One region of the Billgrantia desiderata genome, then DNA from elsewhere that is predicted to be linked to it. Evidence: predicted binding sites of a transcription regulator. Region 1 holds the regulator's gene; the other holds the start of a gene.
The links. The regulator FliA, encoded in region 1, starts transcription of late flagellar genes. The targets are predictions, from matches to a motif close to CTAAAGTTNNNNNNNNNNCNGCCGATA.

Region 1 (15,391 bases):
CTCCGCTCACCTCGATACGCGCCTTCGCCGAGATCCTGCGCGACGGCAAGGACCTGCCGGAAGAGAAGCGCGTGCATTTTCTCGAGGTGGTGGTGCTGGAGAGTCAGCGCCTGTCACGCCTGATCGAGGAGATCCTCGACCTGGCACGCCTGGAGAGCGGACGACTGACGCTTAACCCCCAGCGTCTCGACCTGGTGGCACTGATACGCCATAGCGTGGATGCCGTGCATCGGCTACAGGAGGACCGTGGCGTTTCCCTCGAGGTCGATCTGGAACTCGATGAAGCCCCCATCGTCGGCGACACCGACCGCCTGGAGCAGGTGATCATCAATCTGCTCGACAACGCCGGCAAGTTCGCCGACGACGAAACTCCCAAAGTACGCCTTCACCTGACCCGCCACGAACAGTGCTTCCGCATGAGCGTGGAGGACAACGGGCCGGGCATCGGTCCCGAGGAGCGCGAGCGGGTGTTCGAGAAGTTCCACCAGATCAAGCGCTATGGCGGCGCCAGCGGCAAGGCTCGTGGCCGCCCGCGTGGCAGCGGGCTGGGGCTGCCCATCAGTCGGGGCATCATCAGCCATCTTGGCGGCCGGCTATGGGTCGACGACGCTCCCACGCTGAAGGGCGCCTGTCTGGTCATGGAGCTGCCCGTGGCAGCCGCGGAAACCAAACCCGAAGAAACACAAGGCTCTGCCTGAACGGCGCGGCACTTGGCGGCTTTCAGGCAAGACCAGAGCGTTGCTTACCTTCCGACGGCAAATTTTGCGCAAATCCTAAAGTAACTTAGGTGTCAGCCGATACCGTCCGTGTTGAGTGGCCCCGGCCTCTCTCCATCAAGCCGTTCGTCGCATTCCATAACGACAACACTGCAACTTGCTTCGGCACATTTCGCCCACCAGGTGAAAGGCGGCCGCACGCCAGTCCGAAAGCATTGCTTCGGCGGAACGGGACCCGACGACCAAAGAAAAGAGCCTGCAAGAGAGCCACAAATGAGAGCATTGTCCCGCTTGACCCTTACGCAAAAACTGCTCGGTGCCATCGGCCTGCCACTGCTGGCGGCATTCCTGGCCCTTGGCGTCATCGTGCATACCCAACTCAACGCCGCCATTCCCCCCATGGTGGAAAACACCAGCATGCGCCAGGTGGAAGCCCGCGCCGACGAGATCGGACGCTGGATCGCCGGCTACCGCACCCTGCTGAGCGGGCTGGCCAAGGACGAACGCCTGGCCGCATCCGTCGACGTCGAGTCGCATCTCGAATGGCTGAAGTCCCGCCACCCGGGCGATGCCACCATCGAGTCGTTCTACTTTGCCGATGCCACTGGCGACACCATTACCCATACCGGCGCCCGGGCAGACATCTCCGGGCGCGGCTACTTCAAGGAGCTGGTCGTCGACGGTACGGCTGACCGACTGCTCGGCAACCCGGTGCTATCGTTGGTCAGCGGTAAGCCGACGGCCATCGTCGCCGAAACGATCTTCGATGACCGCGGCAATCGCATCGGGCTGCTGGGCATCACACTCTCCATGGCGGCGGTTTCCGATATCACCTCGGCCATCGATGCTGGCGAAGGCAGCTACGGCTACATGGTCGACCGCACCGGCGTGGTGGTTGCCCACCCGGACCCTGAGGTTCGTATGGAGCTACGGGTCACCGAAGCCGACCAGGCCGGATTCACGGGAGCCAATGCGTTGGGTCGGCTGATGATGGCGGGCGAGCCCGGCATCGGTCGGGTCATCTCTCCCGTCGGTGGAGCCGTGACCATGGTATGGCACCCCATAGACGGAACCGATGGCTGGGTACTGGCTGCCGCCATTCCCAATACCGTTTTCACCCGTGTCAGCAGCAATCTGCTCTTCTCGCTGCTGCTCGCCGGCGTTGCCACGCTGGCGCTGCTGTTGACCATCGTGGCAATCTCGGCACGCAAGGTACTCTCTCCCATCCGCCGTACCACGCTTGCCATGGCCGACATCGCCCAGGGCAAGGGCGATTTGACTCAGCGCCTGCAGGTGGACAGCCAGGACGAGGTGGGCCAACTCGCCCTCCAGTTCAACGCCTTCGTCGAGCGTATGCAGAAGACGCTGCTTCAGGTACGCGAGAATGCCCGTACGGTGCTGGCCGGCGCAGGCGACATCGCCGATGGCACTCAGGAACTCTCATCGCGAACCGAGCAGGCAGCAGCCAACCTGCAGGAGACTTCTGCCTCCATGGAGGAGATTCACTCCACCGTGTCGCACACGGCTCAGGCTTCCGAGCAAGCCAATGGTCTGGCCGTGAATGCGGCGAGCGTGGCCGAACGAGGCAACGAGGCCATGACCCAAATGCGCAGCAAGATGGCAGCCATCGATGAATCGGCCAACAAGATCAGCAACATCATCGGCCTGATCGACTCCATCGCCTTCCAGACCAACATTCTGGCCCTCAACGCCTCGGTGGAGGCGGCTCGTGCCGGCGAGCACGGGCGCGGTTTCGCGGTGGTGGCGCAGGAGGTGCGCAACCTGGCCAGCCGCTCGTCCGATGCGGCAAAGGACATTCGCGGATTGATCGATACCTCGGTCAAGCACACTCAGGAGGGTAGCGAGATCGTGCAGGCGGTCGTCGAGCGTATGATGGAACTGCGTCAAAGCGTGGTTCAGGTGTCGGATGTGATCAGCGAGATCACTGCCGGCGCACGGGAGCAGACCGCGGGCATCGAGCAGGTCAATACGGCAGTGGCCGAGATGGACACCATGACGCAGCAGAACGCCGCCATGGTCAATCAGAGCGCCAGCCTGGCAGCCACCATGCACGAGAATGCACGTCTGCTCGACGAGCTGATGTCCACTTTCGTTTTGGGCGATGCGCCTGCCAACAGCGTTTCGACGCCTAGGGCCCAACCGCAGCGCCCGCTTCCGGCAACCCCATCCGTCACGTCGCGACCGGTGGATCCGAAGCCACAGCCCCGGAAGCGTAAGAAGAAAGCCGAAGAGGAGTGGGAAACCTTCTAACGCCTGTCTCACGGCAGGTAGCCGCCCTTGGCTACGGCTACCTGCCGCTTGCGATCTGTGCCGTCTTCACCAGACGGCGTATCACCTGCATGTCGTGACGCAGCAGCAGCCGCTGGTCCTCTTCCAGCCGGGTCGCGTCGACCCAACCATCCGGCGCCCCACCCGCCTTCAGGCTCGCCAGCTGCGCTTGCAGCAACAGCTCCTGCAGGCGGTCCAACGCCGCTGTGCCCGCTCGGGCCTGCTGCGCCGTGAGCGCCCCTTTCAATACCAGAGCCGGCAGCCGCAGGCGCGTATCGGGCACGCTTACGCCATGGCGCAACGACAACAGGCGTACGGCATTGACCAGCGGCAACAGCCCCTGACGCTTGAGATTCAGGGCATTCTCGTGGGGAGCTCCGTCCCCGTCTCCCGCCAGCCGCCCGAAGCGGTCCAGCGCCACCGGCAGTTCATCGAGCAGATTCGCCATCTCGTCGAGGAACAGACCGGCCCCAGGCATGACGAGCCGAACATGCTCGGCCAGCGCCGAGGCCAAATCGGCATCGCCGCAGGCGGGATGAAAGTCGAGCAGGATGTTGCTCTGCTGTACGCGCTTGACCCGCCGGTCCTGGGTCCACAGGGTTAGCTGCTCACACCACTCGGAGAGGCGCTTGCGCCACATCGGCCAGCGTGCCATCACATGGCCGTTGCACAGCGGTATGCCCGCCTCGTCGAGGCGTGCGGTGAAACGTTCGCCCAGCGCCTGGAAGAAGCCGTCGATCTCGGTATGGCGGGAGTCGGGATAGTCGGCCACGATCATGGCGTTATCCTGATCGGGCCCCAGCAGACTTTCATGACGCCCGGCGGAACCCAGCGTCAGTACGCAGAACGCCACCGGTGGCTTGCCCCAGCCCTGCCCCTGCATCTCGTTGAGCGAGAGCAGAATGGCACGCCGGTAGAGCATTTCGTTGTGATCGCTGATCAACTGACTGATGCGCCAGGCCGGCAGGTCGAGACGCTCGAGCGCCTCGACCAGGCGCGGCTGCCAGGCGTGGGCGGCAGGAAGATCGGTGCTCGGCCCGAGCTCGTCCAGCGCTTCGCGCAGGGGCGCCAGCAAGGCTGCCGGCTGCGGTGGCGTATCGTCGGCGAAGAGCTCACGCCAGGGTGAGGCCCGGTGGAGTAGTTGCATACCGTCTCCCATCGCTAAGGAAACACTGAACAAAATGCCTGCGCGAGCGAATCACTGCGTTGCGCGGTGCTCGGAATCCTCACATATACCCCATATGCTCCGGTTCCTGTGCTCCGTGCGCCTTGCGACCCACAGGGATGTGGGAAGTGCGTTGGTTCGTCGGGAACGAACCTAGCCGCTTCATCTCGCTCGGCGATTTGTTCAGCGTTTCGCTAATATGCGTTAGGAGTAGTGTATCGACACGCACCAGGTCCGGCACTTGGGCCAAGGGATGAGGAAGCGGCGCGCATCCTCCGCTACGACCGGCGCTCAGCGCGGCTCGAACATGCCGTCGCCGACCTGATCGATGTAGCGCTGCGCCTTGCTCACCATCAGCTGGTCGCAGGCCTCGCGACCCGGTACCAGGTCGGAGCGCTCGAAGCGATGCTCAAGCAGCTCGCCGTCGGCACCGGGCTTGCGAATCCAGCCGCTGACGCGGTACTGGCCGCCCTGCTCGACCGGCTCCGAGACGATCTGGTAGCCGTTGTACTCCACTGGCTCAGCAGCCCTGGCCGTGCCCGACTTGGCCTCACCGCTGCCGAACAGCCCACCCAAGAGTTTCTTCAGCATTGTTATCACCCTCACGTACTTTTCAAACGAGAGCGCCGGCCATTGGCCGGCGCCGACATTCATCAGGGAACGTCTGATTTATGTCGCGAGCGAAGAGAGGTTGGCCGCCACCGGAGCACAGTACCGAGCGAAGCGACAAACAGCCATAGGCTGGCCCCGAAGGGCGAGAAGCCGAAGGCTGCGAGTCAACCGGAGCCTATGCGGTACTAGGTGAGGATTTCGAGCACCGCTGGCGGCCAAGATATCGAGCGCAGCAATAAATCAGCGTTTCCTTAGCTCTGTTGGCGGCCCTTACCGGCCGCAATGCGCAGACGCAGCGCGTTGAGCTTGATGAAGCCTTCGGCATCCTTCTGATTGTAGGCGCCGGCATCGTCCTCGAAGGTGGCGATGGACTCGTCGAACAGCGACTGTTCGGACTTGCGGCCGACCACGGTGGCGTTGCCCTTGTAGAGCTTCATGCGCACCACTCCGCAGACGTTCTTCTGGGTCTCGTCGATGGCGGCCTGAAGCATGCGGCGCTCCGGGCTCCACCAGTAGCCGTTGTAGATCACCTTGGCGTACTTGGGCATCAGCTCGTCCTTGAGGTGAGCTTCCTCGCGGTCGAGGGTGATCGATTCGATGGCGCGGTGGGCGCGCAGCATGATGGTGCCGCCCGGGGTTTCGTAGCAGCCACGGGACTTCATGCCGACGTAGCGGTTCTCGACGATGTCGAGACGGCCGATGCCGTTGTCGCCGCCCAGCTTGTTGAGCTTCTCGAGCACTTCGTGGGGCTTCATCGGCTTGCCGTCGATGGCGACGACGTCACCCTTGTCGTAGGTGAGCTCGACATACGTCGGCGAATCCGGCGCGGCCTCGGGCGACACGCTCCAGCGCCACATGTCCTCCTCGGCCTCGGCCCACGGATCCTCGAGGATGCCGCCCTCGTAGGAGATGTGCAGCAGGTTGGCGTCCATGGAGTACGGCGACTTCTTCTTGCTCTTGGAGAAGTCGACGGGAATGTCGTGCTGCTCGCAGTAGGCCATCAGCTTCTCGCGGGAAGTGAGGTCCCACTCGCGCCACGGCGCGATCACCTTGACGCCGGGCTTCAGCGCATAGGCGCCCATCTCGAAGCGCACCTGGTCGTTGCCCTTGCCGGTGGCGCCATGGGAGATGGCATCGGCACCGGTCTCGTTGGCGATCTCGATCAAGCGCTTGGCGATCAGCGGACGCGCAATGGAGGTGCCGAGCAGGTACTCGCCCTCGTAGATGGTGTTGGCACGGAACATCGGATAGACGTAGTCGCGCACGAACTCCTCGCGCAGGTCCTCGATGTAGATCTCCTTCACGCCCAGCGCCTGGGCCTTGGCACGCGCCGGCTCGACTTCCTCGCCCTGACCGATGTCGGCGGTAAAGGTCACGACTTCGCAGTTGTAGGTTTCCTGCAACCACTTGACGATGACGGACGTGTCCAGGCCGCCGGAATAGGCAAGCACGACCTTCTTGACATCGGACATTCGGGGGCTCCTCTCAGGTAAACGTCACAGAGCGAGCAGTATAGCGTGGCTGCCGGCCGGCGAATACCGGCGACAGGACGTATCGCAGCCAAGCTGATAGACTTTTCGTCCATAACGCGACGGACTGGTCACGGCGGACCAACACCGAGACGACACGACGACAGCGACAGGCAGCGAGAGGGAAGTGATGAGGAGAGGCGCATGAGCGAGGCGATCACCCGCGAGTTGATGGCCCAGCGGTTTCGCAGTTTCCTGCCGGTAGTGGTCGACCTGGAAACCGGCGGTTTCAACGCCGAACGCGACGCCATTCTCGAGATCGCCGCGGTGACGCTGACGATGGATCCGGAAGGCAACCTGATGCCCGACGCTACCTACGCCTACCATGTGCAGCCTTTCTCCGGTGCCAACGTGGAACAGTCGGCGCTCGATTTCACCGGCATCAAGCTCGACGACCCGCTGCGCCAGAAGATCGCACTTTCCGAGGCCGAGGCACTGGGCGAGATCTTTCGCCCGGTACGCAAGGCGATCAAGTCCCACGGCTGCACCCGCGCCGTGCTGGTGGGCCACAACGCCGCCTTCGACCACGGCTTCCTCAATGCCGCGGTCAACCGCTGCGGCATCAAGCGCAACCCCTTCCACCCTTTCTCCAGCTTCGACACCGCCAGTCTCTCGGGACTGGTCTACGGCCAGACGGTTCTGGCCCGAGCCTGTCGTGCGGCGGGCATCCCCTTCGACAACCAGGAAGCGCACTCGGCACGCTACGACACCGAGCGTACCGCCGAGCTGTTCTGCGCCATCGTCAACCGCTACAAGGACCTGGGCGGCTGGGCGCTGGCGCAGCGTGAGCAGGGTCTCGAGGAGCTCTGACGCCTGCTACAGGGCTCTCGGTGCTACAGGACTCTCAGTGACGGGGCTCCTGCTCCCAGCCGGCGGGCATGTCGAGGTCATCCTCACCATCCGCCGAGCCGCCCACGCCGGGCTTGTCGATGATCTGTATGGAGCTGGCTTGTAGCCCCTCGTCGCCTTCGTTGGGCTCGAAACGTACTCGGGTGCCCACGGTCAGCCGGTCGAAGTCGCCGTGCAGCACTGCATTGCGGTGAAAGTAATATTCCTGGCCGCTGATGCTCTTGAGAAAACCGTAGCCATCCTTCTCGAACATGCGTACTACCGTCGCCACCGGTGGCAGCGGCTCGTCGTTGTGCTGCTTGACCTTGCCGTCTCGCTTGGCGGTCTGCTTCTTGAGCTGCTTCTCCATCGCTTCGAAGGCGTTGCGAATGATAGGGCGAAGCTGGACCTGGGGGTCGGTCACCTTGTCGCTCTTCTCGGCCACGAGCTCGCCCTTGGCCGGCAAGACCACCTCGACAAGCGCCCGGTAGGGATTGCCGGTCTTGTGAGGATTCTGCGTCTGCTCGATGGTGACGCGACAAGAGACGATGTCCTTGCTGAAGTGTTCGAGCTTGGCCACGCGAGAGCGTACGTACTCATCGATCCACGCCGAGCGCGAGACATGCTGGTAAGTGATTTCCAAGGGTGTCTGCATGCTTCCTCCCTGCCATCTCAGGAGGCGGCGAACGCTGTTCCGGCCAACCGGCCTGCGTTCGTTGCCGCCCGATGCCTGAATCCATTTCGGGCCTTGCCCCGTTCAGCGTGGTAGTGGGGCCGAAGGATTTCAATCGACTCTGCTCTGGGTTTTGGTAACTCGAAGTAAGCGAACAAGCACCTGCCCAATAGCGACAAGGCCCACGAGCCGAAGCTCGTGGGCCTTGTCGTGCCCTGGAAAACGGGATCAGGCGTTGCCGCCTTCCTCGTTGGCGTTGGCCCGGGCCGCCGCGTCCTTGATCAGCTTTTCCAGCTCGCCACTTTGATACATCTCGGTGACGATATCGCAGCCGCCCACCAGTTCGCCCTCGACCCACAGTTGGGGGAAGGTCGGCCAGTTGGCATACTTGGGCAGCTCGGCGCGAATGTCGGGGTTGTCCAGCACGTTGACGAAGGCGAAGCGCTCGCCACAGGACATCAGAGCCTGCACGGTCTGGGCGGAAAAGCCGCACTGCGGCAGTTGGGGCGTGCCCTTCATGTAGATCAGGATGGGATTTTCGCTGATCTGGCGCTGAATGTTCTCGATGGTAGTGCTCATGTGCGCTCCCTATTGGAAGATATGGTGGCCGAGGATGCTGGGTGGGAAATACCCGAGTGCAGCACTCAACCTCTTGCTCATGGCTCCATTCTACTGACGACGGGCGAATTGCGCATCCCCCGCAGGCTGGATAGGATGGTGGTTTTTTCGCGCGGAGAGATCGCCATGGCGACACGCCATTTCCTGACCCTGTTGGACCTGAGTCCCGACGAGCTGCACTACCTGATCCAGCGCGCCATCACGATCAAGAATCGCCTGCGCGCACAAGGGCCTGTCTACGCGCCGTTCACCAATCGCACGCTGGCGATGATCTTCGAGAAGTCGTCGACGCGCACCCGGGTCTCGTTCGAAACCGCCATGGCGCACTTCGGTGGCCACGCGCTGTTCCTCTCGCCGCGCGACACTCAGCTCGGTCGCGGCGAGCCGATCGAGGACACGGCCAGGGTGCTCGCGGAGATGGTCGACATCGTCATGATTCGCACCTTCTCCCATGCCGGCCTCGAGACCTATGCCGCGGCAAGCTCGGTACCGGTGATCAATGCGCTCTCCGACGATTACCACCCCTGCCAGCTGCTGGCCGACGTGATGACCTGGACCGAACTGCGCGGCAGCGTGCGCGGCCGCACGGCGGTATGGATCGGCGACGGCAACAACATGTGCCACTCGTGGATCAATGCCGCGCGGCAGTTCGACTTCCAGCTGCGGATATGCTGCCCCGAGGGCTACGAGCCGCGCCAGGACATTCTCGCTGCCGCCGGCGACCGGGTCACTCTGTTGCGCGACCCTGCCGCAGCCGTGGCCGGTGCCGACCTGGTCACCACCGACGTGTGGGCCTCGATGGGCCAGGAAGAGGAACAGGCCAAGCGTGAAGCCGACTTCGCCGGCTTCCAGGTCAGCGAGGCGCTGCTCGACCAGGCCAAGCCGGATGTGCTCTTCCTGCACTGTCTGCCGGCCCATCGCGGTGAGGAGATCAGCGAGACGCTGCTCGACGATCCGCGCGCCGTGGTCTGGCAGGAAGCCGGCAACCGCCTGCATGCCCAGAAGGCACTGATCGAATTCCTGCTGCTGGGTCGGGTCGATCACTGAGGGGGCTCGATGCCCCCCTAGCTATCCCTCAGTTCCTGATGCAACAGCAGCTCGACGCGCCGGTTGGCGGCACGCCCCTGGATGGAGTCGTTGCTCTCCATAGGACGTGTGTCGGCATAGCCCACCGCTCTCAGCCGCTGGGTGGGCACCCCGAGCTCGGAGAGATAGCGCAGCACGGCGATCGCACGTGCTGAAGAGAGCTCCCAGTTGGAGGGAAACTGGGCGGTGGCGATGGGAATGTCGTCGGTATGTCCCTCGACCGAGATGTCCCCGTCGAATCTTTCCAGCGTTTCGCGCAAGCCGCTGAGGACCTCGCGCCCCTGTGCCGTCAGGGTGGCCTGGCCGCTGCTGAACAGCAGGTTGTCATCGATACGCAGGGTAATGCCGCGCTGCCCTTCGGCGACGCTGACGCCTTCGATGTTCAGGCTCGGCAAGCGTGGCTGCAATCCCTCATGCTGTGGCTTGAGCCCCGCTCCCGCCACCATGCGTGCCGCCGCCTCGGCCTGGGGCGTGATCGCCGTAGCCACCTCGCCGCCATGGCGACTGCCCTGCACGGCCAGGCCGTTCCCGGCCAGCGAGAGCAGCAGCACGAACAGCGTGATCAGCAGCGTCAATACGTCCAGGTAGCTGACCAGCCAGCTCTCTTCCTCCCCCTCGCCGGTGGGCGGGGGATGCAGCACGTTGCGGGTGCTACGATCGAGCATTCTGCACCTGATCGTCGATAACGTCGCGCTTGGCCACGCTGGGATCGCGGATCTCGTCGTGATAGTTGGCCACGAAGGAGTTGAGGGTCTCCTCGATGAACGACGGCAGACGCCGCTTAGTGATGAGCGAGATGCCCTCGAGCACCATGTTCATGGCGATCAGACGCTCTTCGGTGCGCCGCTCCAGCTTCACGGCGATCGGCTTGAACACCAGGTTGGCCAGCAGGATGCCGTAGAAGGTCGTCAGCAAGGCCACGGCCATACGCGGCCCGATCACGTGCAGGTCGCCGGACTCCATCACCTCGAGCATGTTGACCAGCCCCACCAGGGTGCCGATCATGCCGAATGCCGGCGCATAGGTTGCCATGGTGCGAAATATCTGCGCCTCGGCGTGCTCGCGGGCCTTGAGCCGGGCAATGCGCCAGCGCAGCAGATCGAAGATCTCTTCTTCCTTGGTGTTGGCAATGACCAGGTGAATGCCGGTGCGCAAGAAGGGATTGCGCGCCTTCTCCAGCGCTGCCTCGACGGCCCTGACGTCGCCCTTGAACCACAGCCGCGAAATGTCGACCAGTTCCTTGATGTCGTCCCTTATGTAGGTGTTCTCGCGCCGAAACACCAGCCCCACCAGGCGCACCACCCTGACGACCTCCTTGAGCGGGTAGCTGATGAAGGTGGCCGCCATGGTGCCCGCCAGCACGATGGCCAATCCCGGCAGGTTGAGAAAGCTCTGGGGCGATTCGGCAGTGAAGAACAAGACGCTGACGAGCAGCACGATGCTGGCAAACATGCCGATGATGGTCGAGGGATTCATTCAGGCTCCTGAGATGCGCAGGCATCGAGTCTAACGAAAAATATCGGCAGCGATAGCGAGCGCTTTAGTTCGATAACGGGATTGCCCATGAACAATTGATACAGATCAATTTTTCCTGAGCAGCTAAAGTTTTCCCCAGCACTGCCGATAGGATGGGCAGGTGGGCTTGACCGGTGACGGTTCGACGAGACGGTGAGTGCACTGCACTGCTCAAACACGCAGACGATACCGAACAGGCTCGGGAAGGAGTTGCCATGCATCGATGCGTTGAGAAGGAGGGACACTGCGAGCGCTGCGAAGGCGAGCTGCCCTTCGACTTCACCATGGCCTTCCAGCCGATCGTCGAGCTGACCTCGGCCAGGATCGTCACCTACGAGGCTCTGGTGAGGGGGCCCGCCGGTGAGTCTGCAGCCAGTATCCTGGCCAAGGTGACGCCCCGCCTGCTCTACCGCTTCGACCAGGCCTGCCGTATCCGCGCCATCGAGCTTGCCAGCCGGCTCGGCATGCGCGAGAGCCTGTCGATCAATTTTCTGCCTAATGCCGTTTACGAACCCCAGGCGTGCATTCAGGCAACGCTGGCCATTTCCCAGAAGGTTGGGTGGCCGACGGAGCGGTTGGTGTTCGAGGTAACCGAGAGCGAAAAGGTGCAGGATCAGGAGCACTTGCGCAACATCATCGAAGCCTATCGCAGCATGGGCTTCACCACTGCCCTGGATGACTTCGGCAACGGCTTTGCCAATCTCGATCTGTTGACGGTACTGCACCCGGACCGGCTCAAGATAGACCGCGCCCTGGTGATGGGTTGTGATAGCGACGTTCGCCGACAGGCGATACTCAGAGCCCTCGTCGGCCTCGCCGGAGAGCTCGGTATCGACCTGATTGCCGAGGGCGTGGAAACCCGTGACGAGGCGCTGTGGCTCGGTCGCAACGGCATCCCGAAGCAGCAGGGATTCTTCCATGCCCGCCCCGCCCTCGAGAGTCTCGCGCCGGACCTCACGCCCAGCCTCGCGGCGCTGCGCCAGGCATTGTAGAAGCTGCAATCGCAATAAAAGCGGTGCCGGAGCCGCCGTCATATCTGGAAACATGAGAACATACCTGGGTGTTGCAACACTCAGCAGGGAGCCAAGCCACATGCCCGAGCAAAGGGGTACAGAGCCTTTCACCATCGCTCTCCATCCGATTCACGATGCCAGCCACCATCATGTGGCGGATCGCCTCGTCTACACCCGGCGCAGCGACGCCGAGGATGAAGTCGAGGATCTCATGTCCGCTACCGCCCGGGCTCTGGCCAGCGCCGTCTACGAGCTTGGCGATGCCGGACTGTTGGGCGACAGGACGCTGTTCGTCGACCTACCCCTGGAATGGCTCGATCGCCCCGAACTGCTGCCCACCCCGGCACCGCGGCTGGCGCTTGGCGTTGCCGAGGCCCGTACGCTGGATAACGAGCTGCTCGGGCGTCTGGACGACATTCGCGAGCGAGGCTACCGGGTCATCGTGCCTTCTCGGTTGTTCAAGCAGGATCCCGAGGTGCTGCTCGGCCACTGTGACATCATACAGCTGACCTCACCCAACGAACTGGATGAAAAGACGCTGGAAAAGCTCCCGGCTCGCAATATCAAGCTGCTGGTCGAAAATCTCGACAGCCGCGCAGCCCTGGAGCGGTACCAGATGATGGGCTGCGATTACTACGACGGCGACTATCTGGCACGCCCCAGCTTCATTGCCTCGCCGTCCCGAGGACGCCACGGCAACCGTGCCGCCCAGATTCGCCTGATTCGCGCGCTCTACGAGGAAGACAGCAGTGACCTCAACCGACTGCACGAGCTGGTGGTGCAGGTGCCCCATCTGCATGTGGCGATTCTGCGCCGCGCCAACTCCTCCTATTTCAACCGTGGCGGCAAGGCGGTCGATCTGCATCGCGCGGTACAAATCCTGGGGTTGATCGAACTGCGCCGGCTGATTCTGACCCTGACCCTGGCAAGCCTGCAGCCCTCGTCCCGCATCGTGCTGCGCATGGCACTGATCCGCGCCTTCATGTGTCGCTATCTGGCGGCCCCCTTCCCCGCTCTCGATCCCGAGGATGCCTTCACCACCGGACTGTTCTCGATGATGGATGCCCTGCTCGAAGAGGATCGCAACACCTTGCTCGACCACCTGCCTCTAGGTGAATCGATCATCAATGCATTGAAGTATCGCAGCGGACCTCTCGGCGCCGTGCTGGTGCTGTGCGAGAACCACGAACGCCAGGTCGAGGAAGCCCTCGAAGAAGTGCCCGCCGACCAGTTGCACGGGTGCTACATGAATGCCCTGACCAGCACCAAGGCGCTGATGGACAACCTCTAGGCTTGCGAGAGATGCCTGCCTGCGCCGTTGGCTTTGGGAAAACCTTTGGAAAAACCTAGGCGTCGCTGTCCGCCAAGCGTGCCCGCAACCGGCTTACCGCCTGGCTGTGCAGCTGGCACACTCGCGACTCGGTGACACCGAGCACGGCGCCGATTTCCTTCAGGTTGAGCTCTTCCTGGTAATAGAGTGCCATCAGCAGCTTTTCACGCTCGGGCAGTGCCTCGATGCCATCCACCAGTTGTTGGCGCCGCTCCTCGTCGATGAGTATGTGGTAAGGCGTGTCGAGCGAGGCGTCCTCGATGCCGGGCTCGGCGCCTTCCGAGACGAGCACCTCGAAGGGCAGCAGGTGGCCACTGTTGGTATCGCTGAGCAGCTGGCGATACTCCTCGAGCTCCATGTCGAGCTCGGCGGCTATTTCAAGCTCTTCTGCCGGCCTGCCGAGCTTTTGCTCCAGACTGCGCACGGCCTCGTCGACCGCCCGGGCGTTACGCCTCACGCTGCGAGGAAGCCAGTCGCGGCTACGCAGCTCGTCCAGCATGGCGCCACGGATACGCTGGCTGGCAAAGGTAGCGAAACTCGCACCCTGAGTGGCGTCGAAGCGGCCCATCGCTTCGAGCAGCCCTACGGTGCCGGCCTGGATCAGATCATCGAGTTCTATACTTGCCGGCAGTCGAACCTGCATGGACAGCGCCTGGCGCCTCACCAGCGGCAGGTACTCCTCCAGCAGGTCTGCCTGTTCGATCTTGCCTCGTGCTGTGTACATGCTCTTGCTCTCGCGGCTGACGGTTCCCTCGAGCGATGCCGATCGGCGCTCGACGGGTCAGAATCACTGCAGGAGGTCGTGATTCACGATCACCTGCAGCCCCTGCAGAGTTACGGCACGCTGCCCTCGCTCCTGCAGTGAAAACTGAAAGTTGAGTGGTGTATCGGCCGGCACCCCGGCCAGGGCCTCGGTCTGCCCTCGCGGCCCGGGCAGGCGAATGCAGTCCCCCGGGTGGCAGAGCCAGGCATTCACCTCCCTGCCGGCGGGCGACTCAAACTGCCAGACCACGCGGCCCATCACCTGCCCACGTGCCAGTTCGGGAGATGGCGGCAACAAGGCAGCGGACATGGCGGGTCGCTCGGCCATGACGACCTGCACCGCAGGAGCCGTGGCCACCCAACTGCCGGCCGCCTGAGCCAGGCCCGCCCACAGCCCGCCAAGAGTCAGAAAACAGAGTTGCCGCAGGCTGAACGGTTTCATCTCGCCAATACCAACAGTTCGATATCGAAATACGCTTGCGCAACGTACTGGAGATTGCTCAGCAGCCCCTGCCGCCCCACGCCCGGCGGATGCACGGCAATCAAGCGTCGCGGCCCACCCTGCTCGGCGATCTGCTTGAGCATGCGATAGCCGCGGCGGAACGCCTCCAGGTCGTCGTCTATCCACAGTGCCCATTGAGATTGCTGTGCTGCCAGCAGCGACAGGTGCGGGCTGGCAATCGGTAGCGCCACGATACGCCAGGTACCGGGATCGCCCACCCAGCTCCGTCCCTCCTGGGCCCAGCTCTCGAGCAATTCGCTGACCCGTGCGGTGTGTCGCTCGGCAGTGCCCGGCAACCCCAGCACCATCAGCGTCCGCTCCCGCGCACTGCCCGCTGACCGCGGCGGCACAGGCGCTGCCTTGGCAGCGGCAGGCTGGGCGCTGGCCCGCTTGGGCCGGGTATTCTCCGACTTGTTTCCCGTGGCCAGCTCGACCAGCATCTCGGCCACGTGTGTCGGGCACTCATCCTGCGTCGTTCCATTTGCCCATTGGCGCAAGCCTGCGGCCTGGTCCCATCCCATCTAGCCTGTCTCCCGTTCACCGAGGCCAAGGTGGCGAATGGCATCGCGCACCAGGAAAAGTTGTAGCAGAGACTCGAGCAGCGCCACGTCTCGGCGTCGGCGACGCCCACCGCCAAGACCCAGCAGCTCGGCTCTGAGATCCATGGCGGCTTCGTCTTCGGCAAGGTCGAGGTGGGCTGCCACCGTGGCCAGACCGCTGGCCATAAGCAGGCGAACATCGGCACGCAGGTCG
Region 2 (15,391 bases), on a different contig from region 1:
CGCTGTCGGGCAGCGGTAGGCTGCCGATCACCTCGCGCGGTATCTCGCGTCCCTGGCCCAGGTAGTACTGACTGACGAATTCGCCCAGCAGCTCAGCGGGATCGAGCCCCAGGCCATTGTCCGGCGCGTGATGGCGAGCGCCCAGTAGCCGCCCCTGACGAACCGCCAATACGGAGATGCACAGCGCTCCTTCGCGTTCGGCCAGGGCGAAGATGTCGGCGTCGCCGCCTTCGGTGTCGACGAACTGGCGGTGCTGTAGCTGGCGCAGGTGCTGGATCTGGTCGCGCAGGCGGGCCGCGTCTTCGAAGGCCAGATTGCGGCTGGCTGTCTCCATGGCCTCGGTCAGCTCCTGGGTGACCTGCTCGCTGCGCCCTTCGAGGCACATCACCGCGTGCTCCAGGTCGCGACGGTAATCGACTTCACCGATATAGCCCACGCAGGGCGCGCTGCAGCGCTGGATCTGATACTGCAGGCAGGGCCGCGTACGATGGGCAAAGACACTGTCTTCGCAGTTGCGGATGCGAAAGATCTTCTGCATCAGCGACAGGCTTTCGCGCACGGCGCCACTGCTGGGATAGGGGCCGAGGTAACGGCCATCCTCATGGCGCCGACGGGCTCGTTTGTATTCGAGCGCCGGAAACGGATGGCGATCGGTGACGAAGACGAAGGGGTATGACTTGTCGTCGCGCAGCAGGATGTTATATGGCGGACGCAGCTCCTTGATCAGGGTCTGCTCGAGCAGCAGCGCCTCGATTTCGCTGCGCGTGACCGTCACTTGCACATCGGCGATGCGCGACACCATGGCCTGGGTCTTGGCATTGAGCGCGCCGCGGAAGTAACTGGCCAAGCGGGCCTTCAGGCGCTTGGCCTTGCCTACGTAGAGCGTATCGCCATGCTCGTCCAGCATGCGGTAGATGCCCGGCGACTGGGTGAGGTTGGCGAGGAACTGGCGTGAATCGAAGCTCATGCTGCTAGCATACCAGACGCCTGCTCAGTTGGAGGGAGTGGTGTCGAACCCCTCTACCAGGCCGTGCTTCAGTCCCAGGTGCGTCAGCTCCACGTCGGTTTCGACGCCGAGCTTCTCAAAGATCCGGTAGCGATAGGTGTTGACGGTCTTGGGGCTGAGGAACAGCCGATCGGAGATCTCCGAGACCCGCTGGCAGTTGACGATCATCATGGCGACCTGAAGCTCGCGCTGGGAGAGCTTGTCGAACGGATTTTCCTCGGAATCGAAGCGTGACAGCACCAGCCGCTGAGCGATGTCGGGGCTGATGTAGCGGTGGCCGGCAAATACGCTGCGAATGGCCTCGACCATGTCCTCCACCTGGGTATCCTTGCTGATGAATCCCCCGGCACCGGCTTCGAGCATGCGCTGAGCGAAATTGTCCTCCATGAAGCCGGTCAGGGCCAGAATGCGTACGTCTTCATTGTTGCGCATGATCTTGTGTGTGGCCTCGAGCCCACCGATGCCAGGCATGCGCAAGTCCATCAGTATTACGTCCGGCTCGAGTGTGCGGCACAGCGTAACGGCTTCCTCGCCGCTGGCGGCTTCGCCCAGCACCTCTATGTCCTCCTCGTTTTCCAACAGACGAGCGAGACTGGTGCGAACCAGGTGATGGTCATCGACAATGAGCACCTTGATCAAGCTGACATTCCTCGTCATTACGGCGGCTGCCGAGAGGCAGGGTGCCGCAGGCTTGCGATCGGATTCCGCGATGCTATCGAGTGAACCCACGTAGTCCTGGGCAAGCTTGCCATACTCGCTCGACAAGGGAAATTGAATGAGTATCCGGTTTCCATGGTATTTCTCAACGAAGGCTGCCATCAACGTGCAGGTGTTGACGAAGCCGCGTGTGGCGAGTAAGATTCGCCTCGTTCTCGCAAGGCGAGTGCATGTGGGGCCTTAGCTCAGCTGGGAGAGCGCAACACTGGCAGTGTTGAGGTCAGCGGTTCGATCCCGCTAGGCTCCACCAACAAGTTTTTACGAATCAGCCGCTTGGCGCATCGCGCCAGGCGGCTTTTTCGTGCCGTTGTACCGCTTGGCGCTATCTCAGGCGACTCCTCAGGCGACTCGCCTGGAGCCAAGGTAGAGGCAGTCGGATAACGCAGGTTATGAAGCAAGTCACAATCAAGGGGCTATGCTGAAGAATACTTAGAGGCCGATAACCAGCAGAGACACTGTCGCAGTCACGTGCTTCATTCCTGCCCCAGGTATGGAGTGCAACGATGAGCAACACCACGCAACTCGGCAAGCTGTTGATTCTTAAACTTGAAAGTGTTTTTGCGCTGACCGAGGAGGAAAGGCGTGCACTTTACGACTTGCCAATACAAGTCGTAACCCTCAAGGCCAATCAGGACATCGTATGCATCGGTGACTGTCCGCTACAATCCTTCGTGGTTCTGAAGGGCTTCGCTAGCAGCTACAAGCTGACACCAGATGGCCATCGACAAATCATGGCGTTACATATCCCTGGTGACATCCCGGATCTGCAAACCCTATACCTGAAACGGATCGATTGCAGTATCGCTTCGATTAGCCCGTGCACGGTAGGGTTCTTTCAAGTCGAGGACCTGCGCCGTGTCTGCGAGCGCTATCCACGCCTTTCCGCCGCCTTCTGGCGCGATACGCTGGTAGGCGCATCGATCTTGCGGGAATGGGTGCTGAATGTCGGGCGGCGAGACTCTTACACCCGGATCGCTCATCTTCTTTGTGAATTCTCGGTGCGCTTGGAGGCGGTTGGGTTGGTTGAGAGTGGTACCTTCGAATTTTCGATTACACAGGCCAACTTGGCGGATGCAACGGGTCTCAGTGCGGTGCACATGAGCCGGGCGCTCAAGGCCCTCCGTAGCAAGGGGCTGATTCAGAGTAGAAGAATGAGTCTGACCGTCCCTGACCTGAAGAGGCTGATGGAGGTGGGTGAATTCGATTCCCACTACCTTCATCTGGAGAAGAGTGCGACAGCTAGGGTCTCAGTCGCCGCTCAATGAAAAGGGGCGATGTGGGATTGACGTCGCCAAGCTTGCGAAGCCGACTTCGTTTCGTTGCGCCGACTTCCCATGATGCGACTACGTTGGGAGGCAGGGTGGGCCTGCGTCCCGTGTGTCGCGGCGTCATGGTTCACATGCGATTCGTCTTCAGGGAGGAAAGTGAATGCATCTGCGAGACTTGCGCAATGCGGTGGTCGTGCTGACGGGGGCTTCCAGCGGTATAGGCCGGGCGACCGCCTACGAGTTTGCCCGCCATGGCGCGGCACTTTTCCTGGCCGGGCGTGATCGCCACGCCCTTCACGACGTTGCCGAGGCGTGTCATCGCCTGGGCGGTCAGGCGCGTATCGTCGTCGCCGACGTCAGCAGCAGCGACGACATGGCCCGTCTGGCGGAGAGTGCCGTCGATCTGGCCGGTCGCATCGATATTTGGGTCAACAATGCCGGGGTCGGCGCGCTGGGGCCGTTCGAGGAGGTGCCGCTCGATGTCCACGAGCAGGTGGTGCAGACCGACCTGCTGGGCGGGCTGCGCGGCGCTCATGCGATACTGCCGCACTTCAAGCGCCAGGGGCACGGTATCCTGATCAACAACATCTCGCTGGGTGGCTGGGCGCCGCAGCCCTATGCCGCTTCCTACAGTGCCGCCAAGTTCGGCCTTCGTGCCTTCGCCGACAGCCTGCGTGGCGAACTCCGGCAGTGGCCTGAGCTGTACGTCTGCAACGTCTATCCTTCCGTCATGGATACGCCCGGGTTTCGTGACGGTGGCAACTTCACCGGCCGGGCGATCAAGCCGGTGCCCCCGGTCTACGATCCTCGGCGCACGGCGAAAGCCATCGTTGGGCTGGCCAGACGCCCACGCCACAGTGTCTACGTCGGATTCCCCGCCGTCATATCGTTGTTTGCCCGCTTCGTTCCCGGCTACAGCATCATCAATGCCGCGCTGGTCGATGGCTCGGTGCGTCATGCCAGGCCAATTCCCAGGTCGTCAGGCAACCTGTTCCAGCCACCTGAGGGTGAGCGGCGGATCGACGGCGGCTATCGCTCATCGAGGCTGCGTCAGGGGGCGCTGGCAGCGACTTCGGCAGTTGCCGCCTTAATGGTGGGGCGCTGGTTGGCAAGGAGGCGCTGAAGGGGTTCTGCTGCCGTGCGGTTGCGCCGACGACCGTCTGTTTTCCACAATCAGTAGTGTCTCACTGGAAAAAAGGAGGTTCTTGTGAGCGATACCGATCTGGGGGCCATGGATGCGGGCCAGTTGAGGGCGCTGTTCGAGAGCGGCAAGGCGTCACCACTGGAAGCGACACGCGCGGCGCTGGAGCGCATCGAACGTTTCAACGAAGCCGTCAATGCCTATGTACTGGTCGATCGGGAAGGCGCCGAAGCCGCTGCCGAGGCGTCGAACAAGCGCTGGCAGCAAGGCCGGCCGCTGAGTGCAATCGACGGTATCCCTGTGTCATTGAAGGATCTGACCGAATCGGTCGGTTTGCCGGCGCGCAAGGGGTCGTTGACGGTGTCGGATGCCCCCTGCGAGCGGGACTCGCCGCCGGCCCGCATGCTCCGCGAGGCCGGTGCGGTGATTCTGGGCAAGACCAATACGCCGGAGTTCGGGTGGAAGGCCATCACCGACAATCGTGTCTTCGGGGCCACCGCCAATCCGTGGGATACGCGGCTGACGCCGGGGGGCTCGTCCGGTGGCGCCGCTGTCGCTGCGGCGCTCAACATGGGCGTGCTTCACCAGGGAGGCGATTCGGGCGGCTCGATCCGCATACCCGCCTCGTTTACCGGCGTGTTCGGCTTCAAGCCCACCTTCGGCTGGGTGCCGGAGTGGCCTCGGTCCAAAGAGCCGACGCTCTCCCACCTTGGGCCGCTGACGCGAACCGTGGCCGATGCGGTGCGCATGCTGAACGTGATGGGGCGCTACGATTATCGCGATCCCTACGCCCTACGCGGTCAGCCTGCCGATTGGGGGGAGGAGCTGGGTCAGGATATCGAGGGCATGCGCATCGCCTTTTCGCCTACCCTGGGCTATGCCCGGGTGGAGCCGGAGGTCGCCGAGTGCGTGCGTCAGGCCGCCCATCGTCTGGAAGCGCTAGGGGCTGTGGTGGAGGAGGTCGATCCCGGCTTCGAGTTGCCTATCCGCATCTTCAATACTCTTTGGTTCACCGCTTCGCTTGCCGTCTATCGCGAGCACAGTGAACGCCAGCGACGGCTGCTGGACAGTGGCCTGGTATCGGATGCGAAGCGGGCGGAACGGCTCAGTGCACTTGACATGTTCTATGCGCTCAGGGATCGGGCGCGGCTGACGGAGGGGCTCGAGCACTTCAACCAGCGCTATCACCTGGTAATGACGCCCTCGGTGGCAGTGCGCCCCTTCCCCCTTCATCACGATGTGCCGCCGGGCAGTGGCATGCGCGACTGGGCGGAGTGGGCGCCGTTTTCCTATCCCTTCAATCTCAGCCAGCAGCCGGCCGCTTCCATTCCCTGCGGCTTTACATCGGGTGGTCTGCCGGTCGGCTTCCAGTTGGCCGGTGGCAAGCATGACGACGCACGCGTGCTGCGCGTCAGCCAAGCTTACCTGGAGGCCTATCCGCCCACCTTTCCCGAGCGGCCGAATCAGGTATGAGAGCGACCCGCAGGGTGTGTCACTCCTCGGGGGGCTGGTGCTCGGTGAGCCATGCTGCCAAGGCTTTGGCGCTCATGGCGGGGCAATACAGGTTGCCCTGGACCAGACGAGCGGAGGTGGCTTCCATGTCGGTTGCCACCGTTTCGTCATCTACGCTGACGATCACGGGCTCGATGCCGAGGGAATTGAGCATGCGGCATGATGCCTCGACCAGGCGTCTTCCATCGCGATGCGCGCGTGCCAGCCGTGCGTCGACGGTCGCTTTGTGAAAGGGCAGGCGCGACAGCCAGGCAAGATCCACCGGGGTGCTGCCGAGCTCTTCGACGGCAAGGCGAATGCCGAGCTGTTCGAGCCGCTTGAGCATGTGTGCGGCCATGTCCAGGTCGTTGCCCAGGCCCTGGGCGGGAACCTTGAGGGTCAGCCACTCGAATGACGTCGTGTCCAGATGCCTCAGGAAATGGTCCAGGGGACGGCTGTCGAAGGTGTCCTGTGCCAGGTGCGCCTCGCATAGGTGAAGCGAGATCGGCAGCTGGGCCAGGGGCGAAGCGTCGTCGCTCCACTGGCGATGGTCGGCGATGACTGCCTGGATCAACCAGCGGTTGAGGCGAACGCCGAGCCCCAGTCGTGCGATCACGTCGAGGTAATGGTTTGGTGGTTGTTGCCAGCGCTCGGGGTGCTTCCAGTGCAGCATGCCTTCCAGACCGGTACAGCGCAGCGAGTTGCGATCGAACTCGGGCTGGTAGTGAAGCGCGAAGTGCCGGTCCGGCAGGTGGATGGCTTCGCTCAACTGACTCTCGAGCCGGTACTTCTCTTTCAGTCGCGAGGTCAGGCGGTGGTCCACGAAGGCGAGTCGCCCCGGCCCCTTCTTGCGGGCCATGAACATGGCGCTGCGTGCAGCCTGGATCAGCGTCTCGACATCCTCTGCATCGCCGGGGTATAGCGCTACGCCGATCGAGGCGGTCAACAGCAGGTAGCGATCCTCGCTGGTGAAAGGCGGCTCCAGGGCTTCCTGCAGACGCTCCGCCACCACCTGGGCTGCTTCGGCGGTACCGTCCTTTTCCAGCAGCACCACGAACTGGTCGCTGCCGAGCCGGGCGAGGGTGTCCTTGCTGCGCACCTCCTGTTGCAGCCGTCGGGCGATCTCCCCGAGTATGCGGTCACCCTCGATATGACCCACCGCGTCATTGATTGACTTGAAGCGGTCGACATCGATGAATAGAAGGGCAAGTGTAGTGTCAGCACGTTCCGCCTGTGCCAAGGCGTGATCGAGGCGATCCCGTAGTAGCAACCAGTTGGGCAGACCGGTCATCGGGTCGATGTGTATCCAGTGTCGATCGTCCAGCAATTCCCCGCCCGGAGTGGTGAAGCGCACGAAAGAGTAGAGGCGGCCGCGCGGCTTGCTCCGCTCGTCGAGCAAGGTGTCGACCAGCATCAGAACCGGCACCGATTCGCCGTTGTTCTGCCGGCATAGTACCTCCTGCTGCCAGGAGAGTGCCGTGGTCTGCGCGCTGTCTCCCGCGCCGGGGAGACGTGAAAAAGGGCGCAGCGAAACGAAAAAATGCTCGATCGGCCAGCCGGTCGTCTCTGCCCTGTCGCTGCCGGCAATACGGCAGAAGGCGTCGTTGACCATCGTGATGCGCCCCTCGGCATCGGTGATGACCATGCCGGTCTGGCTCTGCTCGAAGGCATCTTTCACCAGCCGGGCGGGGTGCTGGGCTAAGGACTGGGCCTGCTTGCCCGGTGGGCGGTTGCCGTGATGGTTCATTTATGTGTTGTCACCAATGTGTTCTTGCCTAGGAGTTATATCGTCCTCATTGGACTGAACTTGAGGCGTTAAGCCTTCCGTTGAGAAGGGAAATGCGTCATTGGGTAACATTGTTCGATCTTCCCCCGGGGCTCAAGTTCGCTTTGGGTGTGCCGATAAGAGAAAGAGAAATCTGCTTCCCAATGCGCGGGGCTGCCAGGGGAAGGCGGCAAAGCCTGTCTGACCTGCTCGGCAGGCGCCATCCACCTTGTCAGAGGATTTTTATTTGCACGTACCGGCGCGTATCGGGGTCCTGGCTCGCTCGATCTGCTCGCTACAGGGACGCCTGCTGGCGGGTCTGGCCATGACTTGGCTGGTCATCGTTGGGCTGGTTCTGCTGCTGGCCTGGCAGTTCGGCAAGGGGCTCGTCGACGATGCCAATCTGGCGCACCTGCGTTACGAATCCCAACTGATCGCCAACGATCTCTCCGAGCAGGTCGAACGCCGGCTGCGTGCGTTGGAGCGACTGGAGCAAGGGTTGCGCAATGTACCGGTGGAGGAGGTGCCGGCACGGCTGGAGAATGCCCAGGTATTGTTGGAGTGGTTCGAAGGGTTGATGGTCGCCGATATCGATGGGCGTGTCGTGGCCGACTGGCCCATCGTGCCGGGGCGTACGGGGCTCGAAACCGCAGCGACGGAATATTTCCGCATGCTGCGCCATTCACCCTGGCCCTATGTGAGCCAGCCTTTCATCGGCAGGGCCAGTGGTGACTCCCTGGTCCTGATGCTGGTCCCTCGTTTCAATGATCAGGGTGACTTCAACGGCGTGGTGGGTGGGATGATCAACCTCACCCATGGCGGTCTGTTCCGCCGTCTGGAGGAGATCCGGCTGGGTGACGATGGCTATGTTTCTGTCTTCACTGCGACTGGTGAAGCGCTCTTTCACCCTCGTCGCGCCGGGGGGGGAGTTCTCGACCGAGCGCTGGGACATTCCGATGTCCTGCAGCAGGCGCTGGACGGCTGGCAAGGGGAAGCCATTGCCTCGAGCGGAGAAGGCACTCTGGCGCTGATGGCGTATCGTCAGATCTGGCCGGCAAGCTGGATCGTCAAGGTAGCCATTCCGCAGGCCCAGGTACAGGCCCCGCTGGGCGATTTTCTGGCGCGCTTGTGGTGGGCCTGGCTGGCGCTGGCTGTTTTGATGCTCATCACCATGCGCTGGTTGGTGAGACGGCTGCTAAGGCCCTTGCACCGTCTGGAGCGGCAGATCGCTCAGGTCGGCGCAGGAGAGCGTCGCTATCTCGAGCTATCGACCAGCATGCACGAGCTGCGTCAGGTAGCCGGCAGCTTCAACCGGCTGGAGCATGAGCGGCTTGCCGCCCTGGAGCATCTGCGAGATCGACAGGCTTTTCTCGACGCCGTACTCGGTTCGACCCCCATCGGCATGTTCGTGGCGGATCTCGAGGGGCGTATCAATTACCTGAACCCGGCGCTGCTCGAGCTGCTCGGTCTCGAGGTGACTCATGAGGCCCGCGACTTGTGGGAGCGAATTCATCCCGACGACCGCCGTGGCACCGAGGACATGTGGCGCTACACCTTGTCCACCGGCAGCGACTTCGTTCGCCAACTGCGTTTCCTGCATCCCGATGGCGTGACGCTGTGGGTCGAGGTGCATGCGAGTCAGGTGTTGGGCAACGACCAGCCGCTGGGTTTCGTGGGTATGGTCAAGGACATTACCGAACGGCGGCAGCAGGAGGCGCTACAGCGCTGGGAGGCCGAGCACGATCCGCTGACGGGGCTGCTCAATCGTCGCGGCTTCGAGCGGCGCCTGGAAGAGGCGCTGGCTGAATACTCCAAGACCGGCACCCCCTCCGTGCTGATCCTGTTCGATCTCGATCACTTCAAGCCGATCAATGACGAAGGCGGTCACGCCCTGGGTGACGAGATGCTGCGGCGTGTCGCCCAGGTGGTGGCGTGGGAGGTGCGGCGCAGCGACCATGTCGCCCGCCAGGGTGGGGATGAGTTTGCCGTGCTGTTGCCCAGCTGTACCCTCAAGCAGGCGGGAGAAATTGCCGAATCCTTGAGGCGCGCCGTTTCCGAGGTCACCGTCAGTAACGCCGGCAAGACCTACAGTATTACGCTGAGCATGGGGGTCACGGCGTTGCAGGAGGGTGACGACGCTATCGAGTCCGTGTTCGCGCGCGCCGATCGGGCCAGCTACCAGGCCAAGGCCGACGGTCGCAACGCCGTGGTGGTCACGACCTCGGACGACGACCTGATCGACAGCTTGTGGTGAGATGGCCTGTGGTGATGGGAGGGGCCGTGGCTGGTTGATAGGCAGGCATGACGCCCACATGCATCATGTGGGCAGATTCACGGGCGAAGGGGGCAAGGGATAGTGAAAAGGTGACGTGCAAGGAAAATGCGCGGGGCTTGCCAGCCGACGCTGGACGCTGGCGTATCAGACCGATGCGTTGATGCGTCCTGTCTGCGCCGCGACACGACCGCTGGCGCGGTACACGGTCTTCTCTGCGGCCTGATGAATGAAATCGAGCAGGCGGGTGTTCTGCTCCATGCGCAGGGCAACGAGTTCGCCGTTCAGCGTATTGAGTCGCTGAGCTTCGCGGGTCATCTCAAGAGTCTGCATCCAAGCCTCTTCGCAGCCTGCATCGAGTGCTGCCTGATGGGCGCCCGCGGCACCATCGGCATAGCCCAGGCGCTGCTGAACGCCTTGGCGCAGCTTTTCGCTCGCTTCCAGGCGGGCCAGCAGCGCCTGCTTGCGTTTGGCAACCTCGACGAGGGTCTCGCTTTCGATATCGGCGCTGGCCAGCAGCGCTCGTTCGCGCATGAGCAGTTTGACGATCTCGCTCAGACGCTGCTGCTGTTCCTGGAGAAGCTTGGCCAGACTCATGCCTTGCGGCTCTCGGCTGACAGGGATTCGATCAGCGAATCGGCAATGCGCTCGGCACGGATCTCCAGGCGGCCCTCGCGGATGGCTTCGCGAATTTCCTCGACACGCGCCTTGTCGATATCGCGGGAGGCATCGGTGGCCTTTTGGCTCAGATGCGTGGCGGCCGAAGGCCCGGGCTCCTGCTGCCCCGAGGGGGTAGCGCCCTTGACCGGTTGAGCCTCCTCGCGCGGTTGCGTCTGGGTCGGGCGAGTCAGGGGGTTCTGGCTGTTGATCTTCACGTTAATGGCCTCATGACCGAATGCTTTTACCTGCTATCGGCAGGGCGAGGGATAACTTTAGGCTTGATTTCTCGGCACGAGTTTCCCGGGCGAAGCTGGCCATCCCGTTCAAGGGTGCCTCGAGGTGCGACGACCCGTGTCAGAAGTCTACGACAAGGGTGCCTTCTCCGACCACCTCTGCGGTCATGACTTCACGGTTGTCGAAACGAACCCGAATGCGATCGCCTAGCGCACCAGGCTCCAGTGCCTGCCCTTCGCGGGCGATACGAAACCCTCTTCCCCTGGCCTCGACCACCACCCGCTGATTTCTTTCTACCAACGGCAGGTTGCGGAACTGATGTTCCAGCAGCGGCTGCCCTGGGCTGAGCGCCCGCGTTGCCACTTGTCCGACGATCCGGTCGACTTCGAGCAGCGCACGGTTCGGAAGTTCGGCCAGATTGCCCGACTGCATGACCAGATGCTCGCGCCGCACCGTCTCTCCAGCTGAGAGGGGGGTATCGAGCACGGGATATTCGCCGATCACTCCGACTTCGGCCTGCAGGTAGCGCACCTGGCGGCCATCGTCGCCGCAGCGTACGCCGACGGAAATGCGGCCTAGCGGGACTTCGCCGGGGCGTGTCAGGAAAGGCGCGGGCGATTCGCAGGTGGGTAGCCGAGCGGAAGGGGGGCGCAGCTCGATGATGAGTTCGTCACCCAGCGCGCTGGCCTGCTCATGGAGAAAACCGTGCACGGCTTGCAGCAGCTCGCCGTCGTCGGCCGAAGCGGCCGGTAGCGACAACAGGCCGGCCAGCAGTGTCGGTAGCAGCAGGGCTAAGCGGGTAAGGTGCATTGGGCGGGACCGTCCAGCATGGGTAGTGGCAGGATTCTAGCTGGCACCGGTGGGCTGAAACAGCGGAAATGAGCGATGAAAAGGGGTCTGTTTCTGCCATTGATGTGACAAGGGCGTCGTTACTCTTCAACCTCAAGAAGTTCCGTATGTCTTCAATCAGGGTTACGCACGGGGAGTGCCGGCATGATCGACCAGCTCGAGGCCGCCTTTAATTACCACCAGCAGGCGCTGGGGCTACGCCAGCAGCGTCACAAAGTGCTGGCGAGCAACATCGCCAACGCCGATACACCCAACTACAAGGCGCGCGACTTCGACTTCGCCAGCGAGCTCAAGAAGGCGGTCGAGCAAGGGCGGACGTCCAGCGGCGGACTCTCGCTGGCGCGCACCTCCGAGCGCCATCTGGCGGGCCAGGGCATGTCGGCGCCCAGACAGGAGCTGCTCTACCGCATTCCCGATCAGCCCAGTCTGGACGGCAACACCGTGGACATGGATCGCGAGCGTACCCAGTTCGCCGACAACGCGGTGCGCTACCAGGCGGCGCTGACCATCATGAACAGCCGCATCCAAGGGCTGAAGAACGCCATGCAGCCGGAATAACAGGCCGGATCAAAGGAAGAGAGATCTTACCATGTCGATGTTTTCCGTGTTCGATATCGCCGGCTCGGCCATGAGCGCCCAGTCCCAGCGCATGAATGTCACCGCCAGCAACCTGGCCAACGCCGACAGCGTGGCCGGCCCCGACGGCCAGGCCTACCGTGCCAAGCAGGTGCTGTTCGAATCGCGCCTGCAGGGCGGGCACGGCATCGGTGGCGTCGGCGTGCGCGAGGTGGTCGAGGACCCTTCGCCCATGCGTATGGAGTATCGCCCCGAACATCCGCTGGCCAACGAAGAGGGCTACGTGACGATGCCCAACGTCGAGCCGGTCCATGAAATGGTCAACATGATCTCCGCCTCGCGCTCCTATCAGGCCAACGTTGAGGTCATGAACACGAGCAAGCAGATGATGCTCAAGACACTCACGCTGGGCGAGGGCTGATCACCATGTCCACTACCATTGATGCCAACGTCGTCTCGCGCCTGAACCAGGGCGGTCCCAGTTCTCGCGATGCCAGCCAGTCGGCCGAATTGCGCAACAACTTCATGACCCTGCTGATCGCGCAGATGCAGCACCAGGATCCGCTCAATCCCATGGACAACCATGAGATGACCACGCAGTTGGCGCAGATCAATACGGTCAGCGGCATCGAGGACCTCAACAAGACGTTGAAGGGCATCACCGAGCAGATGAATGCCGGCCAGATGCTGCAGGCCACGGCGCTGATCGGCCAGGGCGTGCTGGTGCCGGGCGACCGTCTGTTGCTCGAGCATGGCGAGGAGGGTGAGCTGCACACCACCCCGTTCGGTATCGAGCTACCCCAGTCGGCTGACAACGTGAGTGTGGTGATCACCAGCGCCAGTGGCCAAGTGATCAACCGCTACGACATCGGGCCGGTCAAGGCGGGGGTGGAATCGTTCACCTGGGACGGCCGTACCAGTGAGGGCGAGGCAGCCGCCTCGGGTTCCTATCGCGTACGCGTCGAAGCCACCAGCGACGGCAAGGCGATCAACGCCAGCACTCTTAACTACGCCGTGGTTGGCGGTGTGACGCCGCCGGACAAGAACGGTGGTGTGAAGCTCGACCTGGGCGCCATATATGGCCAGGTCGGGCTCGACCAGATCAAGCAGATACTTTGATTTAGACACTAGAACCGCGCATAGCGGCACATTCAGCCGGTAGGCAGAGGAACGAAACATGAGTTTTTCACAAGCACTGAGTGGCCTGAACTCCCAGTCGCAGAAACTGGGCGCGATCGGCAACAACATTGCCAACTCCCAGACCGTGGGCTTCAAGGGCTCCAACGTCCAGTTCTCCGACGTTTTCGCCAACTCCAGGGTGGGTCTGGGCACGCGTGTCTCCGCCGTGCTGCAGAACTTCAACGAAGGCAACATCGAGTCCACCAACCGCAACCTGGACCTGGCGGTGGCCGGCAATGGCTTCTTCCGCTTCATGGATACCAGCGGTGAAGTGGTCTACTCGCGTAATGGGCAGCTAACCATGAGGTCCAATGGTGATCTGATCAATGCCCAGGGTTACCAAATCATGGGTTATGGCCTGAATGCCCAAGGACAAGTGCAGGTAGGTGGCCAACCGGTGCCATTGAACGTGGCTGCCGATGAAATGGCTGCAAGAGCGACCGGCAGCGTGTCATCAATTCTCAATCTCGATGCCCGAAAGGTGGCTGGAGAGGATACGAGTCAGGTAGAAGTGATCACTGACATGAGTGATCCGGACGATCCTGCTAATCGCCAAGAGATCAACTATCACTACTCCAACAACTTCACCATTTACGACTCGCTTGGTAATCCGCGTAACATCACCGTCTACTACGAGAAGGTGGGAGCCAACTCGTGGAATGCCAAAGTAGCGATGGATGGCTATTACGACGAAGCCAATGACTTCAGCATTAACTTCAATGCGAATGGCACCATTAGCCAGATATTTGACAACAACGGCGATGCAATTGCCACCAATGCCCTGAGACTGGAGTTCGCCAGCGACGACACGACCCCTCTCGGTGGCGCTCCGGTCCCCCTTGACTTCCAGTTCAACTTGGCAGGTACCACCCAGTTCGGTAACACCTCGACTAGCAGTCAGCTGGTTCAGGACGGCTATACCTCGGGCAGCTTCGTCGGTATCACCATCAATGAAGATGGCACCATCATGCGCAACTACTCCAACGAGCAGTCGCGTCCCGCCGGTCAGATCGCTCTGGCTACCTTCCGTAACCCGGAGGGGCTGACGCCCGCCGGCGACAACGTCTGGCGCGCTTCCAACGAGTCCGGCCAGGAGCTGGTCGGCGCTCCCGGAAGCGGCCTGTTGGGCAGCATCGTCTCCGGCGCAGTCGAGACCTCCAACGTCGACATGGCCCGGGAACTGGTCAACATGATCGTGGCGCAGCGGGCCTACCAGGCCAACTCGCAGACCATCAAGACCCAGGACGAACTCCTGCAAACTGCCATCAACCTGCGCTAAGCGTGTTGATGTCAAACGCCAAGGGAGCCTGAACCGTGGATCGCATTCTCTATACCGCCATGAGCGGGGCCAAGCAGACCATGGACCGGCAGGCGGTGGTCAGCAACAACCTGGCCAACGTCTCGACCAGCGGCTTTCGCGCCCAGCTGCACGCCATGCGGGCGGTGCCGGTGCAGGGTGAAGCCGCGCTGCCGACCCGGGTGTCGGTAGCTGCCACCACCCCGGGCAGCGACTTCAGCCCGGGTCCAATCACCCGTACCGGGCGTGAATTGGACGTGGCGCTGGAAGCCAACTCCTGGCTCGCCGTGCAGGCGGACGACGGTACCGAGGCCTACACTCGCCGCGGCGATCTCCAGGTGGACGGCGACGGTCTTGTGACAGTGGTGGGGCGCCCTGTGATCGGTGAGGGTGGCCCCATCATCGTACCGCTGGGGTCGAGCGTCACCGTCGGCGCCGATGGCACCCTGAGCGCCATCGGTGAAGGCGAGGGGCCCGAAGCCCTGGTCGACGTGGGCCGGCTCAAGCTGGTGACGCCTGAACAGGCGCTGCTGCGCGGCGACGATGGCCTGTTCCGCATGCCGCCCAACGCCGAGGGGGAAACGGTGGCGTTGGAAGCCGATGACGAGGCGCGCCTTGCCAGCGGTGCACTGGAAGGCAGCAACGTCAGTGCGGTCGAGGCCATGGTCGCCATGATCGACGTGGCCCGGCGCTACGAGATGCAGATGAAGGTCATCAGCACCGCCGATGAAAATGCCCAGCGGGCCAACAATTTGCTTTCCATCCAAGGCTGATGGCTCCCCCCGGAGCCGAGGCCCGTAGGGTCGAGGAAAAAGAAACATGATCAAGTCACTGTGGACGGCCAAGACCGGCCTGGAATCTCAGCAGGTCAAGCTGGATGTCATCTCCAACAACTTGGCCAACGTCAGCACCAACGGCTTCAAGCGCTCGCGGGCG

Region 2: a site for FliA is predicted at 10,570-10,596, ahead of flgM (flagellar biosynthesis anti-sigma factor FlgM). Genes of this name have one in related genera too.

The regions. Positions count from the first base shown of each region.
Region 1 is NZ_FNVC01000020.1:45,945-61,335, forward strand. Features, by position in the region: gene C4S71_RS16385 (sensor histidine kinase) at 1-698, shown strand, start outside; gene C4S71_RS16390 (methyl-accepting chemotaxis protein) at 990-2,987, shown strand; gene C4S71_RS16395 (DUF294 nucleotidyltransferase-like domain-containing protein) at 3,025-4,152, opposite strand; gene C4S71_RS16400 (HlyU family transcriptional regulator) at 4,462-4,761, opposite strand; gene C4S71_RS16405 (argininosuccinate synthase) at 5,034-6,254, opposite strand; gene rnt (ribonuclease T) at 6,456-7,121, shown strand; gene C4S71_RS16415 (HPF/RaiA family ribosome-associated protein) at 7,156-7,794, opposite strand; gene C4S71_RS16420 (Grx4 family monothiol glutaredoxin) at 8,041-8,391, opposite strand; gene argF (ornithine carbamoyltransferase) at 8,557-9,477, shown strand; gene C4S71_RS16430 (OmpA/MotB family protein) at 9,495-10,181, opposite strand; gene C4S71_RS16435 (motility protein A) at 10,168-10,992, opposite strand; gene C4S71_RS16440 (EAL domain-containing protein) at 11,247-12,023, shown strand; gene C4S71_RS16445 (EAL and HDOD domain-containing protein) at 12,124-13,335, shown strand; gene C4S71_RS16450 (RNA polymerase sigma factor FliA) at 13,391-14,098, opposite strand; gene C4S71_RS16455 (flagellar protein FlhE) at 14,162-14,578, opposite strand; gene C4S71_RS16460 (hypothetical protein) at 14,575-15,078, opposite strand; gene flhF (flagellar biosynthesis GTPase FlhF) at 15,160-15,391, opposite strand, start outside.
Region 2 is NZ_FNVC01000002.1:313,779-329,169, forward strand. Features, by position in the region: gene uvrC (excinuclease ABC subunit UvrC) at 1-967, opposite strand, end outside; gene uvrY (UvrY/SirA/GacA family response regulator transcription factor) at 992-1,645, opposite strand; tRNA gene C4S71_RS03840 (tRNA-Ala) at 1,898-1,973, shown strand; gene C4S71_RS03845 (Crp/Fnr family transcriptional regulator) at 2,227-2,988, shown strand; gene C4S71_RS03850 (SDR family oxidoreductase) at 3,152-4,114, shown strand; gene C4S71_RS03855 (amidase) at 4,199-5,605, shown strand; gene C4S71_RS03860 (putative bifunctional diguanylate cyclase/phosphodiesterase) at 5,625-7,370, opposite strand; gene C4S71_RS03865 (sensor domain-containing diguanylate cyclase) at 7,618-9,642, shown strand; gene C4S71_RS03870 (flagella synthesis protein FlgN) at 9,808-10,257, opposite strand; gene flgM (flagellar biosynthesis anti-sigma factor FlgM) at 10,254-10,535, opposite strand; gene flgA (flagellar basal body P-ring formation chaperone FlgA) at 10,675-11,364, opposite strand; gene flgB (flagellar basal body rod protein FlgB) at 11,548-11,961, shown strand; gene flgC (flagellar basal body rod protein FlgC) at 11,993-12,400, shown strand; gene flgD (flagellar hook assembly protein FlgD) at 12,406-13,098, shown strand; gene flgE (flagellar hook protein FlgE) at 13,157-14,437, shown strand; gene C4S71_RS03905 (flagellar basal body rod protein FlgF) at 14,473-15,228, shown strand; gene flgG (flagellar basal-body rod protein FlgG) at 15,275-15,391, shown strand, end outside.